Linked DNA regions of Cupriavidus taiwanensis LMG 19424. The protein of the gene in region 1 interacts with the protein of each later gene in a pairwise test. Links are inferred from orthologs where the notes say so. Each region holds a gene or a part of one and is shown on either strand. Other genes may lie near its edges.

Region 1 (7,489 bases):
AGTTCGGCACCGGCGTGGTCAAGGTCACCCCGGGCCATGACTTCAACGACTATGCGGTGGGCCTGCGCCACAACCTGCCGCAGCTGTCGATCCTGACGCTCGATGCGAAGATCGTTGCCGACGCCCCCGCCGCCTATGCCGGCCTGGACCGCTTCGACGCGCGCAAGGCCATCGTCGACGACCTCGACAAGCAGGGCCTGCTGGAAGACGTCAAGAAGCACAAGCTGATGACGCCGCGCAGCGAGCGCACCGGCAGCGCGATCGAGCCGATGCTGACCGACCAGTGGTTCGTCGCCATGAGCAAGCCGGCGCCGGAAGGCACCTTCTACCCCGGCCGCTCGATCGCCGAGGTTGCGCTCGAGGCCGTGCAGAGCGGCGAGATCAAGCTTGTGCCCGAGAACTGGATCAGCACCTACAACCAGTGGCTGGGCAATATCCAGGACTGGTGCATCTCGCGCCAGCTGTGGTGGGGCCACCAGATCCCGGCATGGTACGACGATGCCGGCAATTGCTTCGTCGGCCGCACCGAAGAGGAAGCGCTCGCCAAGGCGAAGGCCGCCGGCAGCACCGGCGCGCTGCGCCGCGAGGAAGACGTGCTCGACACCTGGTTCTCGTCGGCGCTGGTGCCGTTCTCCTCGCTGGGCTGGCCCGAGGAAACGCCGGAGCTGAAGCACTTCCTGCCGTCGTCGGTGCTCGTCACCGGCTACGACATCATCTTCTTCTGGGTGGCGCGCATGGTCATGATGACCAAGCACTTCACCGGCAAGGTGCCCTTCCATACCGTCTACGTGCACGGCCTGGTGCGCGACTCGGAAGGCAAGAAGATGAGCAAGTCCGAGGGCAACACGCTCGACCCGGTGGACCTGATCGACGGCATCGACCTCGACACGCTGCTGAAGAAGCGCACCACCGGCCTGCGCCGGCCCAAGGACGCCCCGAAGATCGAGAAGAAGACGAAAAAGGAATTCCCCGAGGGCATTCCGGCCTTTGGCGCCGACGCGCTGCGCTTCACCTTCGCGTCGCTGGCCACGCTCGGCCGCAACATCAACTTTGACACCGGCCGCTGCGAGGGCTACCGCAACTTCTGCAACAAGCTGTGGAACGCCACCCGCTTCGTGCTGATGAACACCGAGGGCCATGACTGCGGCATGGGCCCTTGCAACCAGGACTGCGGCCCGGACGGCTACCTCGATTTCTCGCAGGCGGACCGCTGGATCGTGTCGCTGCTGCAGCGTGTCGAGGCCGAGGTCGAAAAAGGCTTTGCCGAGTACCGCTTCGACAATATCGCCAACGCCATTTACAAGTTCGTCTGGGACGAGTACTGCGACTGGTACCTCGAGCTGGCCAAGGTGCAGATCCAGAACGGCACCGAAGCCCAGCAGCGCGCCACGCGGCGCACCCTGCTGCGCGTGCTGGAAACCGTGCTGCGCCTGGCGCATCCGATCATCCCGTTCATTACCGAGGAATTGTGGCAAAAGGTCGCCCCGCTGGCCGGGCGTGCCAGCGGCGATGGTGCGGAAACCATCGCATTGCAGCCGTATCCGCTGCCCGCCGTCGCCAAGATCGACGAAAATGCCGAACAGTGGGTCGCGCGCCTGAAGGAAGTGATCGACGCCTGCCGGAACCTGCGCGGCGAAATGAACATCTCGCCGGCCCAGCGCATCCCGCTATATGCCGAGGGCGACAGCGCCTTCCTGAAGGCGGCCAGCGCACATATCCAGGCGCTGGCGAAACTTTCGGAGGTGCGCGTCTTCGAAGATGAAGCTGCCCTGCAGGCCGAAGGCGCCGGTGCGCCGGTCGCCATTGCCGGGGGCAACCACCTGCTGCTGAAGATCGAGATCGATGTCGCCGCCGAGCGCGCGCGCCTGTCGAAGGAAGTCGAACGCATCGGTGGCGAAATCGGCAAGTGCCGCGCCAAGCTGTCGAACGAGAGCTTTGTCGCCAAGGCTCCGCCCGCGGTGGTGGCGCAAGAGACGCAGCGCCTGTCCGATTTCGAGCAGACGCTGGCCAAGCTGCAGGGCCAGCTGCAGCGGCTGCCGGCCTGACCGAGGGGTCAGCCAGGCGGCCTGCATCACGCCCCTGCCAGCCGGGGGTTCTGTGCGGCATCGTCGGACAGAACCGGACAGACGGCGCCCACGCTGGCTGGCAGGGTTATGGACTGGAATCTGAGAGGTACACCTGATATGGAAAATCGCGTCACCAAGGCTGTGTTCCCGGTTGCGGGCCTGGGCACCCGCTTCCTGCCAGCCACCAAGGCCAGCCCCAAGGAAATGCTTCCGGTGGTGGACAAGCCGCTGATCCAGTACGCCGTGGAAGAAGCCATGGCCGCCGGCATTACCGAGATGATCTTCGTCACGGGCCGCTCCAAACGCGCGATCGAGGACCATTTCGACAAGGCCTTCGAACTGGAGGTAGAGCTCGAAGCCAAGAACAAGCAGGCGCTGCTGGACGTGGTGCGCTCGATCAAGCCGGCCAACGTGGAGTGCTACTACGTGCGCCAGCCCGAGGCACTGGGCCTGGGCCATGCCGTGCTGTGCGCGGCCAAGCTGGTGGGCGACACGCCGTTCGCGGTGATGCTGGCCGATGACCTGATCGACGGCAACCCGCCGGTGATGAAGCAGATGGTGGATGCCTTCAACCACTACAACTGCTCGGTGCTGGGCGTCGAGGAAATCACGCCCGAGCAGAGCCGCTCCTACGGCGTGATCGACGGCCGCGAGTGGGACGACGACGTGATCAAGGTCTCGGGCATCGTCGAGAAGCCGGCGCCGGAAGATGCACCGTCGAACCTTGGCGTGGTCGGCCGTTACATCCTGACGCCGCGCATCTTCGACCACCTTCGCGAGCTCAAGCCCGGCGCGGGCGGCGAACTGCAGCTGACCGACGCGATCCAGTCGCTGCTGGGCCAGGAGCAGGTGCTGGCGTACCGCTACCAGGGCCGCCGCTATGACTGCGGCAGCAAGCTGGGCTACCTCAAGGCGACCGTCGAGTTTGCGCTGAAGCACCCCGAAGTGGGTACCGATTTCAGCGCCTACCTGGAATCGCGCGAACACCTGAACGGCCTGGGGCGCTGAGCTCCCCCGGACGGGTTACGAAGAAAAAGCCGCTTTCGAGCGGCTTTTTCCTTTTCGGACGGATGAACGCTCCCTGCCCCGCGGGCGGGAACGGGAGCAATCCATCAGCGCCGGCGCATGTAGAACACGAACACCTTGTCCACTTCCGAGTGCGACAGCAGCTCGTTGCCGGTCTGCTTGGCAAAGGCCTGGAAATCGCGCGTGGCGCCGGGATCGGTGGCCAGCACCTTGAGGACATCGCCGCTGGCCATGTCGGCCAGGGCCTTCTTGGTGCGCAGGATCGGCAGCGGGCAGTTCAGGCCGCGCGCGTCCACTTCTTTCTGGAACTCCATTCGTCTCTTCCTCTGATGCTTGGGGGCTGGAGGCTGGCTGAGAAACCCGCCTTACCAGCGATATTGTAGCGAAGCCCCGATCTGGCTGAAGTCGTGGGGGCGGCGCGGGTCCGGAATGTCGGCGCCGGTCTGGCGATCGAAGAAGCGCACCGGGTAGCCGCGCGCGGCAAGCCAGTCGGCCACCGCGAAGCCGGTCCCGGCCGACCACACCCGCACGTCCTCGGGCGCCACCAGCTTGTATTCGGCCAGTTCCTCGGACAGTTCGACGGTGCCGGTCGCCTTGACGTGATAGGCGATGATCAGCTCGTTCTTGCGCATGAACTCGTAGACCCCGATCAACGCGACCGACTCGGTATCGAGGTTGGTCTCCTCCTTCAGCTCGCGCGCCACGCCCAGTTCGGGCGGCTCGTCGCGCTCCAGGAAGCCGGTCACCAGCGCAAACATCTTCTCCGGCCAGGCCGCGTTGCGCGCCAGCAGCAGCTTGTCCTGGTATTCCACCACCGCGGCCAGCACCGGCAGCGGGTTGTTCCAGTGCACGAAGCCGCAGTCCTGCTGCACGCAGGCGTGGCGTTCGCGCCCGGACAGCGGCAGCACCTCCAGCGGCGCGCCGCACTGCGGGCAGAATCGGAAGGTCATGGGGGCTCCTGGGTCTCGTCGTTATAAGTATGGCGGGATATGGCGCCGCTATGCGCCGCAGGCGGCGCGCATGTCGGCGGCCAGCGCCTCCACGGTTTGCGGCTGCAGGTCCCACGAACACATGAAACGGCAGCCGCCCGCGCCGATAAAGGTATAGAAGCGCCAGCCCTTTGCACGCAGCGCCTCGATCGCCGGCAGCGGCAGCTCGGCGAAGACCGCATTGGACTGGGTCGGGAACATGATGCGCACGCCCGGGATGTCGCGGATGCGCTGCTGCAGCCGTTGCGCCATCGCATTGGCATGGCGCGCGTTGGCAAGCCACACGTCGTTCTCGAGCAAACCCAGCCACGGCGCGGAAATAAAGCGCATCTTCGACGCCAGCTGTCCGGCCTGCTTGACGCGGTAGGCAAAGTCCTCGGCCAGGCGGCGGTCGAAAAACACCACCGCCTCGCCCACCGGCAGCCCGTTCTTGGTGCCGCCGAAGCACAGCACGTCGACGCCCGCGCGCCAGGTGATTTCGGAAGGATGCACGCCCAGCGACGCCACCGCATTGGCAAAGCGCGCGCCGTCCATGTGCACGCGCAACTGCCGGCGCTTGGCGATGGCCGCGATCGCGCGCACCTCTTCGACGCTGTAGACGGTGCCGACTTCGGTCGACTGCGTCAGCGACACCACCTTGGGCTTGGGGTAATGGATGTCGGCGCGGCGGGTGACCAGCGCCTCGACAGCATCGGGCGTGAGCTTGCCGTTCTCGCCCGGCGCGGTCAGCAGCTTGGAACCGTTGGAGAAGAATTCCGGCCCGCCGCATTCGTCGGTCTCGATATGCGCCAGTTCGTGGCAGATCACCGAGTGGTACGACTGGCACAGCGCCGACAGCGCCAGCGAGTTGGCCGCCGTGCCGTTGAACACGAAGAACACTTCGCAATCGGTCTGGAACAGGTCGCGGATCCGGTCGCAGACCTTCTGCGTCCAGCTGTCGTCGCCGTAGGCCTGCTCATGGCCGCTGCCGTTGGCTTCCAGGAAATACTTGAGCGATTCCGGGCAGAAGCCGGCGTAATTGTCTGAGGCGAAGTGCTGCATGGTGTTCAGTCTGAAGCGGCCCGGCGCCTTACTTCTTGTCGGCCCACAGCTCGCCGCCGGTGGCCCAGTTCTCGCGCTTGATGTCGGTAATGATGATGTCGACCGCCGACGGCGAGCAGCCCAGCGTTTCGCAGCTGACGCGGGTCACTTCCTCGACAAACTTGCGCTTCTGCTCGATGGTACGGCCTTCAAACATTTCGACGTGGAAAGTCGGCATACATAGGCTCCTGTGCTTGATTGATTGTTGTGGTCCGGGCGGAAAAATTCTTCCCTTCAGTCCCGGTAGGAAGGATCGATTCTATCCAGTTTGCGCAGCAGCGCGGGCCATTCCAGCACGCCTTCGATCGCGCCATCGTCATGGAGCTGCGCGGAGGTCTTGTCCGCCACCGCGGCGTCGGGCTGCACCAGGGCACCGCCCGCCTGCGCCGCGATCTGGATTTCGCAGGCCTTGATCAGCGTCGCCATCAGCACATAGGCTTCGGCCACGGTGCGGCCCACCGTCAGCGTGCCGTGGTTGCGCAACAGCATGGCCGGATGCGCGCCCAGCGATGCGGTCAGCCGCGCACCCTCGGCCGGGGTAAAGGCCAGGCCCTCGTAGTCGTGATAGGCCATGCGCCCATGGAAGCGCATGGCGTGCTGCGACAGCGGCAGCAGCCCCGCCGCCTGCGCCGACACGGCAATGCCGGCGGTGTTATGCAGGTGCATCACGCACATCGCATCGGCGCGCGCGGCATGCACTGCGGCGTGCAGCGCGAAGCCAGTCACGTTGACCGGATGCACCGTCTCGCCGACGACCTCGCCGCGGCCGTTGATCTTGACCAGGTCGCTGGCGCGGATCTCGTCGAAGGCAAAGCCGAAGGGATTGATCAGGAAGTGGTCGGGCTCGCCCGGCACCGTGGCCGAGATATGGGTGTAGATCAAGTCATCCCAGCCCTCGCGCGCAGCCAGGCGATAGGCCGCGGCCAGGTCGACGCGCACGCGCTGCTCTTCGGCGGAGACGGGATGGGAAGCGCCCGCGGCGCGCGCGGGCTGCAAGGCAAAAGACATGGGGTCGCTCCTGCGCCGCCCGGTCTGGCGTGCCGGGTACGGCCCGGCCTTCTGTGCCGCGCCGCGGACCGCGATGCCGGCGGAGCCGGACGCAGCCTGTCGCGCGGCGCGCCGGACGGCAAAGGCGATACTTTAGCGCACCTTGGCGCCCGGGCTCAGGCGGCCCCTGGCCGGCTCCCGGCGGCCGGCAGCGGCCATGCGCGGCGCATCCAGGCGAATACCAGCGCGCCCAGCGCCAGCGCCGCGGCGGCGCACGCCAGCGAACCGGCAAAGCCGCCGCTGCGCGCCACCAGCGCGGTCGCCAGCGGCGGGCCGGCGATCTGGCCGAGGCCGTAGGACGCGGTCATCAGGCCCATCAGCCGCGGTGCCTGCGGCCCCCAGAGGCGCCGCGCCTCGCGCATCGCAAACGCCACCAGCGCGGTGAACGGCAGGCCCGCCAGCAGGCTGCTGAGGGCAAAGCCGGCCACGCTCGGGAACGCCACCGCGATCGCCACGCCCAGCGCCTGCATGCCGTACAGCAGCGCCAGCAGCTTGCGGTTGTCGTGCGCCATGCCGACCCGCGTCGCCAGGAACGCGCCCACCGCCACGCCCGCGCCGAAGATCGGCCAGAACAGGTCGGCCCACACCGTGCCGGGCAGCGCTTTGCGCGCGATCACGGGCAGGAAGGTCGCGGTGATGATGTAGCCAAAGCCGGCCAGGCCGTACGCCAGGGTCAGCACCCAGGTCTGGGCGTCGAGCCGTGCGCGGCCGGTCGCGGTATCCGAGTCGCCCGGCGACGGCGCCACTGCCGCCACGGCGGATGGCGCCGCGGATGGCGCGGCGGATGGCGTGGCGAATACGCGCCAGACCGCCGCCACCAGCACCACCGCCAGCGCGGTGAAGGCCAGCCAGCCGTGGTCCGCGTGCCAGCCCGCCCCGACCATGCCGGATACGCCGAGTCCGGTGACCACGATGCCCAGGCCCGGGCCGCAGAAAATCAGCCCGGCCAGCTCGGGCCGGCCCAGCTCGGCCAGCCGCTGCAGGCACCAGCCGGCGGTGTAGACCATCACGACGGCGCTGGCCACGCCCGCGGCAGCGCGCCACAGCGACCACGCCGGCATGCCGCCCGGCAAGGCCATGCCCAGCGTCAGCAGCACGGTGGCCACCAGGCCCCAGCGCACCATGCGCACGGCGTCGGGCTGGATAAACATGCAGACCGCGGCGCCGGCGAAATAGCCGATGTAGTTCACCGTGGCCAGCCAGCCGCCCTGGTCCAGCGTGACGGTGCCGTCATGCAGCATCATCGGCAACAGCGGCGTGAAGGCGAAGCGGCCGATGCCC
Region 2 (5,473 bases), 500 kb from region 1 along the record:
AGATTGAAACCATGCCCCCGAGCCAGTACCGGAAAGCCAATTCGACCAGAAGGACTTGATCTCACCAGGTCATGAGGCTTACACCCCAATAAAGAAAAAGCCCCCGCGCTATTGCGCAGGGGCTTGAGTGCGATCGGCCGCCTCGATGGCTCCCCTCCCGGCTACGGAAGGGAAGCAAACGGCTTTGTGAGCGCTGTGAGCAGCCTCAGTCCAGCTTCCGCCCGAACGTGAACTCGCCGTCGGCATAATCCACTGGCACCACATCCTTGGCCGCGAACTTGCCTTCGAGGATGGCCCGCGCCACCGGGTTCTCGATCTGCTGCTGGATCGCGCGCTTCAGCGGACGTGCCCCGAACACCGGGTCGTAGCCGGCGCTGGCGATCTTCTCCAGCGCATGGTCGCTGACCTCCAGCGTCATGTCCATGCGGGCCAGGCGGGCCTGCAGGCGCTGCAGCTGGATGCGCGCGATGGACTCGATGTTCTTCTGGTCGAGCGCGTGGAACACCACCACTTCATCGATCCGGTTGAGGAACTCGGGCCGGAAATGCGTGCGCACTTCCTGCCAGACCGCGCCCTTGATCGCTTCCTGCGGCTCGCCAGCCATCGACTGGATGATCTGCGAACCGAGGTTCGACGTCATCACGATCACCGTGTTCTTGAAGTCCACGGTGCGTCCCTGGCCATCGGTCAGGCGGCCGTCGTCGAGCACCTGCAGCAGCACGTTGAAGACGTCCGGGTGGGCCTTCTCGACTTCGTCGAGCAGCACCACGCTGTACGGCTTGCGGCGCACGGCCTCGGTCAGGTAGCCGCCTTCCTCGTAGCCCACGTATCCCGGCGGCGCGCCGATCAGGCGGCTGACGCTGTGCTTCTCCATGAATTCGCTCATGTCGATGCGGATCAGGTGCTCTTCCGAATCGAACATGAACTCGGCCAGCGCCTTGCACAGCTCGGTCTTGCCGACGCCGGTCGGGCCCAGGAACAGGAACGAGCCATAGGGCTTGTTCTCGTCCGCCAGCCCGGCGCGCGAACGGCGGATCGCATCGGACACCAGCCGCACGGCCTCGTCCTGGCCGACCACGCGAGCATGCAGGCGCTCCTCCATCTTCAGCAACTTCTCGCGCTCGCCCTGCATCATCTTCGACACCGGGATGCCGGTCGCCCGGCTCACCACTTCGGCGATTTCCTCGGCGCCCACCTGCGTGCGCAGCAGCTTGTTGGGCTGCTTCTGCTCGCTGGCTTCGGCATCGGTCGCGGCCTTGAGCTTGCCTTCCAGTCCCGGCAGCTTGCCGTACTGCAGCTCGGCCACCTTGTCGAGCTTGCCTTCGCGCTGCAGTTTCGCGATCTCCAGCTTGACCTTCTCGATCTCTTCCTTCAGCGCGGCCGTGCCCTGCGCGGCGCCCTTCTCGGCCTTCCAGATCTCGTCGAGGTCGGCGTATTCCTTCTCCAGGCGCGCGATCTCCTGCTCGATCAGGTCAAGGCGCTTGAGCGAAGCCTCGTCGGTCTCCTTCTTGACCGCTTCGCGCTCGATCTTGAGCTGGATGGTGCGGCGCTCGAGCTTGTCCATCGCCTCCGGCTTGGAGTCGATTTCCATCTTGATGCGCGCGGCGGCCTCGTCGATCAGGTCGATGGCCTTGTCGGGCAGGAAGCGGTCGGTGATATAGCGATGCGACAGCTCCGCCGCGGCGACGATGGCCGGGTCGGTGATTTCCACGCCGTGGTGCAGCTCATACTTCTCCTGCAGGCCGCGCAGGATGGCGATGGTGGCTTCCACGGTGGGCTCGTCGACCAGCACCTTCTGGAAGCGGCGCTCCAGCGCGGCATCCTTCTCGATGTACTTGCGGTACTCGTCCAGCGTGGTCGCGCCGATGCAGTGCAGCTCGCCGCGCGCCAGCGCCGGCTTGAGCATGTTGCCCGCGTCGATCGCGCCCTCGGCCTTGCCGGCGCCCACCATGGTATGGATCTCGTCGATGAAGACGATGGTCTGGCCTTCGTCCTTGGCGACGTCGTTCAGCACGGCCTTCAGGCGTTCCTCGAACTCGCCGCGGTACTTGGCGCCGGCCAGCAGCCCCGCCATGTCGAGCACCAGCACGCGCTTGTTCTTCAGGCTCTCGGGCACTTCGCCATTGACGATGCGCTGCGCCAGCCCTTCGACGATCGCGGTCTTGCCCACGCCCGGCTCGCCGATCAGCACCGGGTTGTTCTTGGTGCGGCGCTGCAGGATCTGGATCGCGCGGCGGATCTCGTCGTCGCGGCCGATCACGGGGTCGAGCTTGCCGATGCGGGCGCGCTCGGTCAGGTCGATGGTGTACTTCTTCAGCGCCTCGCGCTGGCCCTCGGCCTCGGCGCTGTTGACGGATTCGCCGCCGCGCACGGCCTGGATGGCCGATTCGAGCGACTTGCGGTTCAGGCCGTTCTCGCGCGCGATGCGCCCGGCGTCACCCTTGTCGTCGGACACGGCCAGCAGGAACAGCTCGCTGGCGATGAACTGGTCGCCGCGCTTGAGCGCTTCTTTCTCGGTGGCGTTGAGCAGGTTGACCAGGTCGCGGCCGATCTGGACCTCGTTGGTGCCCTGCACCTGCGGCAGGCGCTTGATGGCGGCGTCCAGCGCCGTCTGCAGGCCCTGCACGTTGACGCCGGCGCGTGCGAGCAGCGCCTTGGCAGCACCGTCGTCCTGCGACAGCAGTGCGCGCAGCACGTGCTGCGGGTCGATGTATTGGTTGTCGTTGGCCAGGGCCAGGCTTTGCGCTTCAGCCAGCGCTTCCTGGAACCGGGTGGTCAGCTTGTCAAGACGCATAGGATTCCTCTCTCGGATAGGTCGTGTCCCGATGCGGGGGCGTTGCCGCCGGCCTGCTTGCCGGCGCGCCCGTATGCCCTGCCGGACACTCGATGTCATACCGAAAGATAAGGCTTGGCCGTGACATTTCAAGGCCGCTTTCGGCGCGATATCGCGCCCGTCCGGCGTGACACCGCCCGGACGCGCTGCGCAGGCGGCATGTGATGTCCGAGATACGCGCCGGCTAGGCGGCGCGGTCGGCGCCCTTGTCGGCCAGGTTGCGCACCAGCACCAGCGACTCGCCCTGCACCACCACCCGGCCGTCCGCGCCTGTGACCACGCTGGCCAGGTTGACCAGGTCCTTGTCGGCGCGCAGCCGTACGATGCGCACGCGGGCGGTCAGCGGCTCATCCAGCCGGGCCGGCGCGCACAGCCGCAACGACTGCTTCATCCAGCCCGTACCGCGCCCGGGCAGCCGGGTGCCGAGCAGGTCCGAGAACATGCCTGCCAGCAGCGGCAACGGCACCACCGGGCCAGCGAAGCCCCGCGCGCGGGCGAAGCCGGCATCGGCGTGGAACGGGTTGGCATCGCCGGTGAGCGCCACGTACTCGTCCAGGTCAGCCGGGGTGAAGGCCCGCGCCGCGGCCGCCTGCTGGCCCGGACGCAGGCCGTACAAGGCCGCGTCACCGTGTTGCGCGGCGGGGTCCGCTCCGGCTGGCTGGCTGGCCAGTGCGGCGGGACTCGCGTCCACCAGCCAGCGTGATTCGCCGGCCGCCGTCACCCGCGGCGCGTGCCCGGGCCCGGCCGCGCTGCTCACCGTGGTGGCATAGGCGGCCAGACCAGCCGGCGCCGGCTGGGCCGACAGCGCCACCTGCACTGCATCGCCAACGAACGCAGGCGCGGGGAACATCAGCGACTGCGCCACCGGCAAGGCCGGCCCCGGCAGTTGCCGCATGCTATGCGCGCACAGCAGCGAGAACAGGAACATGCCGTGCGCCACCGTGGCACCGAAATGCGTGCCACGGGCGAAGGCCGGATCGCAGTGGATCGGGTTATCGTCGCGCGACAGCGCGGCGAAGCGGTCGAAATCGCGCTGCGACAGCACGCGCGGCGGGTTGTCGTGCATCAGTCTGGCACCTGTACGGTATTGGCATTGACGGTGATGGCATTGCCCGGTGCCGGCACGGCCGCGAACGGCGGCACGTTGGACGACAGCAGCGCCGGCGCCGGCGTGTTGAGGGTGCCGCCACGTGGCGTGGTCCGCACCACCTGCGACGGCGGCAGCGCCTTGCCCGTGGTCAGGTTGTCGTAGACCGCGTCGAGGGCCCGGTTCAGGTAGACGTGCAGCGGCACGTAGCGGTTGCTGTAGCCGGGCACCACGCCGATGAAGGCATCGAAATGCTGGGCGTTCTCGACCTCCACGTAGGACAGCTTGCTGGTCACGCCTTCCCGCTGGCGGTTCAGGCCCAGGTAGGGGCGCGAGGTATGGTTGACCGGCAGCAGCGCGTCGCTGCGCCCATGCACGATCAACGCCGGCTTGCCGCGCAGGTTGCCATTGCGCAGCGTCAGCGCCTGGCCGGCCTGCAGCGCAAGCGCCGCCGCATCGGATCCGGTCAGCAGGTTGCGCAGACAGCTGGCGCCGTCGTAGTTCAGGTCGGCGCGCTGGGTCGAAGCGGACACGGACGGCAGGTTCAGGTACGGCCCATGCTGCGGATCGCGGTCGTTGATCAGCTGGACCGGCGCCTGCGGCGGAATGCCATTGCCGGTCGCATACATCGACGCCAGCGCGGCCGGCGCGATCGCCGCCGGCTTCAGGTCCGTCAGCGTGGCGGCAAAGCTGTAGCCGCACAGCCGGTCGGTCACGCTGGCCCGCGCATAGGCGTTGGCGTAGGTGACGGAGATCGCGGCCGCCACGTCGAACGCGGCCAGCGACGGGTGCAGGTCGTCCGATTCCGCCTCCCAGCCCGCGGCACGCAGTGCCTGCAGCGCGCTGGCGCTCTGCTGGTCCGTGTTCGCGCCGGTGACCAGCCCTTTCTCGGCCAGCGTCTGGCAGCGCGCGGCGAAGAACGGCGCCATGGTGGGGTTGGCGTAGAACGGCGCCTGCGTCAGCGCGGTGGCGCGGCCGGCGCAGTGCTGCAGCAGGTTGGCCGTGGTGGTGTAGTCGTACAGCGTCAGGCCCGAAGCCGCCACCTGTGACGCGCCCCGCCGCACCACGATGCCGGTGTTGGGCGGCATGTTCAGGTTGGGCTCGGCCACCGCCACGCCGTCGATCAGGCCGCCGGCATCCTGCTCCGCGGCTGCCACGGCGGCGCCGCCGCCATTGGACACGCTCGATGCAATCACCAGCACCTTGTCCTGGCCCAGCGTGCGCTGGCGCGTGCCGTTGGCCGACACGGCGCCGAAGCGGTCATTGATGGCCCACAGCGCAAACTCCACCGCCTGCAGCGTGAACTTGCCCCAGTCTTTCTCCGGGTTGCGCTGCGAATGCGCGTGCTTGAACGCCAGCCGGTGCGGATTGGCGGCAGTGAATTCCGCCAGCGCGGTGGCGCCGGCGGGCGCGGCGAAGTGCGCATTTTTGCCGGCGGCGGCGCGCGTGGTGCGGGTGCCGTCGATCAGCGGCACGGTGTCGGTATCGAGGTCATGCGGCGCCGCGCCGGTGCCCTTGTCGGTATAGGCCACCGCGCAGCCGCGCTTCAGGCC

What was found. The genes of interacting proteins can lie anywhere in the genome.
Region 2: the proteins of RALTA_RS10920 (region 1) and clpB interact in binary tests that used the Escherichia coli proteins (3 or more experiments, as listed by UniProt). The link is inferred for Cupriavidus taiwanensis LMG 19424 from one-to-one orthologs.

What each region holds. Positions count from the first base shown.
Region 1 is NC_010528.1:2,385,047-2,392,535, forward strand. What follows is about bases 1,793-4,653. They hold RALTA_RS10920 (sulfurtransferase TusA family protein), read right to left. Parts: upstream 3,407-4,653; coding sequence 3,179-3,406; downstream 1,793-3,178. Other genes in these bases: RALTA_RS10910 (valine--tRNA ligase), read left to right, coding at 1,793-2,045; galU (UTP--glucose-1-phosphate uridylyltransferase GalU), read left to right, coding at 2,184-3,074; RALTA_RS10925 (NUDIX domain-containing protein), read right to left, coding at 3,458-4,042; RALTA_RS10930 (threonine aldolase family protein), read right to left, coding at 4,091-4,653. Also shown: more of RALTA_RS10910, read left to right, coding at 1-1,792; more of RALTA_RS10930, read right to left, coding at 4,654-5,122; RALTA_RS10935 (4-oxalocrotonate tautomerase), read right to left, coding at 5,151-5,339; RALTA_RS10940 (class II aldolase/adducin family protein), read right to left, coding at 5,396-6,169; RALTA_RS10945 (YbfB/YjiJ family MFS transporter), read right to left, coding at 6,325-7,489. UniProt on the Escherichia coli protein: Involved in thiosulfate metabolism.
Region 2 is NC_010528.1:1,890,152-1,895,624, forward strand. Bases 1-3,141 are described here. They hold clpB (ATP-dependent chaperone ClpB), read right to left. Parts: upstream 2,795-3,141; coding sequence 206-2,794; downstream 1-205. Other genes in these bases: RALTA_RS08640 (GlxA family transcriptional regulator), read left to right, coding at 1-59; RALTA_RS08650 (MaoC/PaaZ C-terminal domain-containing protein), read right to left, coding at 3,018-3,141. Also shown: more of RALTA_RS08650, read right to left, coding at 3,142-3,899; RALTA_RS08655 (D-(-)-3-hydroxybutyrate oligomer hydrolase), read right to left, coding at 3,899-5,473. UniProt on the Escherichia coli protein: Part of a stress-induced multi-chaperone system, it is involved in the recovery of the cell from heat-induced damage, in cooperation with DnaK, DnaJ and GrpE. Acts before DnaK, in the processing of protein aggregates.